Regions from separate parts of the Methylocystis sp. H4A genome, predicted to be linked through region 2. Evidence: riboswitches for the same ligand, from Rfam matches in the RefSeq annotation. Region 2 holds a riboswitch; the other holds the start of a gene.
What was found. Region 2 has a riboswitch for cobalamin ahead of IYW40_RS18025 (CbtB domain-containing protein). Riboswitches for the same ligand answer to the same signal wherever they lie in the genome.
Positions count from the first base shown of each region.

Region 1: another riboswitch for cobalamin. It lies ahead of IYW40_RS11025 (TonB-dependent receptor); the one in region 2 lies ahead of IYW40_RS18025 (CbtB domain-containing protein).

Region 1 is NZ_JADNQY010000024.1:140,651-142,844, reverse strand. It holds gene IYW40_RS11030 (M20/M25/M40 family metallo-hydrolase) at 1-715, shown strand, start outside; cobalamin riboswitch at 774-978, shown strand; gene IYW40_RS11025 (TonB-dependent receptor) at 1,089-2,194, shown strand, end outside.
Region 2 is NZ_JADNQY010000028.1:286,481-288,674, forward strand. It holds gene IYW40_RS18020 (CbtA family protein) at 1-583, opposite strand, end outside; gene IYW40_RS18025 (CbtB domain-containing protein) at 596-778, opposite strand; cobalamin riboswitch at 830-1,026, opposite strand; gene cobO (cob(I)yrinic acid a,c-diamide adenosyltransferase) at 1,075-1,707, shown strand; gene IYW40_RS18035 (sterol desaturase family protein) at 1,891-2,194, shown strand, end outside.

The DNA.
Region 1 (2,194 bases), on a different contig from region 2:
CGGGCCGGTGCTGAATCCGATTCATGTGCTGGCGAAAATCATCGCCGATCTGCATGACATCGAGGGCAAGGTGACGCTGCCCGGCTTCTACGCCAGCGTGCCGGAGATTCCCGAAGACATCGCCGAGCAATGGCGCGCGATCGACTTCGATGAGGCCAAATGGCTTTCGGAAATCGGCCTCACGCGCGTTGGCGGCGAAACGGGCCGCGGAATTATCGAGCAGATCTGGGCGCGCCCGACCTGCGACGTGAATGGAATCATCGGCGGCTACACCGGCGCAGGATCGAAGACGGTGCTGCCCGCGCAGGCGTCGGCGAAATTCTCATTCCGCCTCGTCGGCAAGCAGGACGCCAAAACGATCCTGGAAAGCTTCCGCAGTTTCGTGCGCGAGCGTCTGCCGACGGACGCCAAGGCCGAATTCATTTCACATGGCGCGTCGAACGCTTTGCAACTTCCCTTCGGCTCGGAGGCGCTCAATCGCGCGCGCCGCGCGCTTGCCGAAGAATGGGAGAAGGAAGCGGTGCTCGCGGGTTGCGGCGGCTCGATCCCGATCGTCGGCGCCTTCAAGCGCGACCTCAATATGGATTCGCTGATGATCGGCTTCGCGCATGACGACGACCGCATCCATTCGCCCAACGAGAAATATTCCTACACATCGTTTCACAAGGGAACGCGCTCCTGGGCGCGTGTGCTTGCGGCGCTGGCGGCGGCGTGATCGCAGTGAGAGGAGCAATCTTCTACGGCCACGCTCTTGACTCGTGATGCGATCGGCATTCTATTTTGCAGCAGACGGTTCCTAACGGGATCAAAATGGGAATGCGGTGAGCGCGCTGCTTCGTGCGCAATTCCGCGGCTGCCCCCGCAACTGTAAGCGGCGAGCCGACGACCACTAAGCCACTGGAGCCATAAGGCTCTGGGAAGGCGGTCCGAGGCGACAACCCGCGAGCCAGGAGACCTGCCGTCGCTTCGTGGTCACGCGCGAAAGCGTCGGGCGGGGTGCACCGATGCGGCCGATGCCTCTCGCCTTGTCGGCGTGTGGGCAAAGACCTTCGCAGTGACGGCCCACGTCTCGCTGCGAGTCTACGCGCATGCATATCCACATTCAGAGCCCCGCCTTGCGCGGCGCATTTCTGCTGTCCTTATCGCTCTCCACTTCCGTCGCTTTCGCCCAGCACTCCTTGCCGGTCATCGAGGTCGGCCCTTTAAGCCCGGCGCAGCCGGGTTCACCCGGCGCCGACGTCGAAGACCAAACCGTCGTCACGCCGACGCGCGTTGAGCAGCCGGCATCGAGCACTGGCGCTTCGGTCAGCGTCATTCATGCGCGTGACATTCAAAAGCGCGGATCGCTCGGCTTCAACGACGTTCTGCGGGGCGTTCCGGGACTTGACGTCTATTCGAATGGCGGGCCCGGCGCGCAGACCTCCGTCGCTTTGCGGGGCTCGACGCCAGGTCAGACGTTGGTGCTGATCGACGGCATCCGCATTGGCGATCCGACGAGCACGGACGGTTCGGTCGACTTCGGTCGGCTGCTTCCGACCGACATCGAGCGGATCGAAGTGCTGCGCGGTCCGCAATCGGCGCTTTACGGCTCGGACGCGATGGGCGGCGTGATCAATATCATCACGCGTCGCGGAAAGGGCGCGCCGCAAGGCTGGCTCATGTCGGAAGGCGGCGCCTATGGGACGTCGTCCTCGCGCGCGTCGATCTCCGGCGCCGACGGGCAGGGCTCCTACGCGCTGTCGATCTCCGGCCTGCATGCCGATGGCTTTCCGCGCTACGGCTATCGTCAGCAGCGCCCCATCGTGATCGGCGATCAGACGACGCCGCTGCCGCCGCTGCCCGCCAATGATCCGACGAACAATGTCGGCGTCACCGGGCGCATCGGCTATGAATTCACCGAAGATGCGCGGATCGAGGCGGGCCTTGCCGGCTACGACAGCGCCATTCGCTACGACAATCCCTACGCCTTCAGTCCTTTTAGCGTTTTCGATTCTTTCAATCATCAGCATGCGACATTCATGCAGGGCTATGTGCGGCTCGGCGCCGATATGTTCGACAAGAGTCTACGCAACCGGCTGACGCTCTACGCCAACCGCGGCAATCGCGACGCCTGGATGACGGAAGCCTGTTTCGACATGCAGAGCTTCCTGTCGCAAAACTGCCGCTTTGGCTATCTCGGCGGGCGCAGGGGCGT
Region 2 (2,194 bases):
GAACGGCGAGCGAGGCGGCCGCGAAGCGCGCGGCGAGCTCCGCCGGCGCCGTGCTCTCGGGCGTCGCGGGCTGCGGCGCGAAGAAATGCGGCGCGACGATCAGCGCGACGGCGACGATCTTTGCCGCCGTCGAGTCAAGCCGCAACAGGGCAAACAGTCCGGCGCCGGTGGACAGCGCGGTCGCGAGCCACCAGATTTGACGCGCGGCGAGTTCGGTTTCCGCCATGCCGGGAAGCTGCGGCGCGAGGCCCAGACTCGTCGCGAGCCCCGTCGCGGCGAAGGCGCAGGCGCCCCACAGCGCGGCGCGGCGCGGCGCGATGGCGTCGCCAGAGAGAAGCATCGCGGCGAGCAATATGAGCGCGTAGCCGATCGAGACAGCGATCGTCGCGAGGCTGGTCGTCGCTGTGCGGCTCAGGCCGGAAAGCGCTGCGCCCGCGTCGCCGCCGTCATGCGCATGCTGCGCCGCCTCATAGACCTCGGCGGCGAGGATGAGCGGCGTCGTGGTGAAGTGCTGCAGGGCTGCGACCGCAAGCCCGGCGACAAGGCCGGCGATAAGGCCGGTCGTCAAAACGCGCGCGATCAAGCGCGTTGCGGCCTAGTGACAGGGGAAGGAGAGCGCGTGGCGCGTGTCATGCGCCGCGTCATGCACGCTTTCTGGATAGGCGAAGCCCGCAAGCCAAACAAGGCCAAAGCCGAGAGTGAGCGCAACGACGGCGGCCTTCAGCGCGTCGAGTCTCGAAGCGGCGAAGGCGGTGGAATTAACGGATTTGACGTTCATATCGGTCTCCCTGCCGCCCCACCGGCGGCGATGCGATGCGCGCGGCGATCCGAAAACGATCGCCCTGACGGCAGGTCTCCTGGCTCCCGGGTCGTCGGACCGCGCCGCCTTCCCAAGCATCACGCTCAGTGGCAGATGGCGCGGACCTTGCCGGCTACAGTTGCGGGGGCAGCCGCGGAAAAAGGCGTAATGCCCGCGCCGCGTTCCCTTTTCACTTCTTGCGAAGGACCGTCTCGACTAGTCATATGCGCGGCTTAGGCTTCCGTCAAACGGGCAGAGGAGCGCTTGTGACCGAGATGAATGTAGACGACGAGGCGCGCCGCCATCGTCTCAAGATGGAGAAGCGCAAGGCCGTCCAGGACGCCGAGGTCGCCGGCAAGACGGTCGCCCGCAAAGGCTTGCTGATGGTCCACACCGGCGCCGGCAAGGGTAAGTCGACGGCGGCCTTCGGGCTGGCGCTTCGCGCGCTCGGCCATGGCTGGAAGATTGGCGTCGTTCAGTTCGGCAAGGGCCAGTGGCGCACCGGCGAGCGCAATATGCTCGAAAAGCTTGGCCAAGAGTTCGGTCAAGAATTCGGTCAAGTCGCCTGGCATACGCTCGGCGAGGGCTTCACCTGGGAGACCCAGGACCGCGCGCGCGACGCGGCGGCGGCGCGGCGCGCCTGGGAGAAGGCGCGCGAACTGATGGACGACCCTCACATTCGCCTACTGGTGCTCGACGAATTGAACATTTCGCTGCGCTATGAGCATTTGCCGCTGGAGGAGGTGCTGGGCGCGCTCGCCGCGCGTCGCGACGATCTCAACGTCGTCGTGACCGGACGCAACGCCAAGCCGGAGCTCATCGCCGCAGCCGATCTCGTGACCGAGATGACTCTCGTCAAGCACCATTTCGGCGCCGGCGTCAAAGCGCAGGAGGGAATCGAATTCTAATCTGGAGCCTATGCTCTGAAGGCCGCCGGCATATCGCTCTTGGCAGCGGCTCGCGTAGAGAATACGCTTTGCGGGCAGGCAGTTCCGTGACGGACAGGGACGCGCGCCAGCGACGCGAGCAGGCATCCCGAGGCGCGTCAGTCCTAGGCTGAACTCTCAACATCATCTGGACCCGAAAGCTCGATGGACGTTTACGGCGCGCTCCGCTTTTCCGCTGCGAGGATCTCCAACGAACTGTTTTCGGCGGGATCGATTTTTTCGGTCTATTCCCTGGCGACGACGTTTCTCATCGCCGTTGTCGCGCTGGCCTATCAGCGCAAGATGCGCCGGGGGCGCGTCAACCCGCGGGCCATGGCGCGGGCGATCTTCGACAAGCGACTTCTGCTATCCAAATCGTTTGCCGCGGACGTCAAGCTCTTCATCCTGAGCGTCGTTCTCATGCCGGTCGTGGTGGGCGCGCTCGTTCTATCGTCGAATGCCGTCGCGA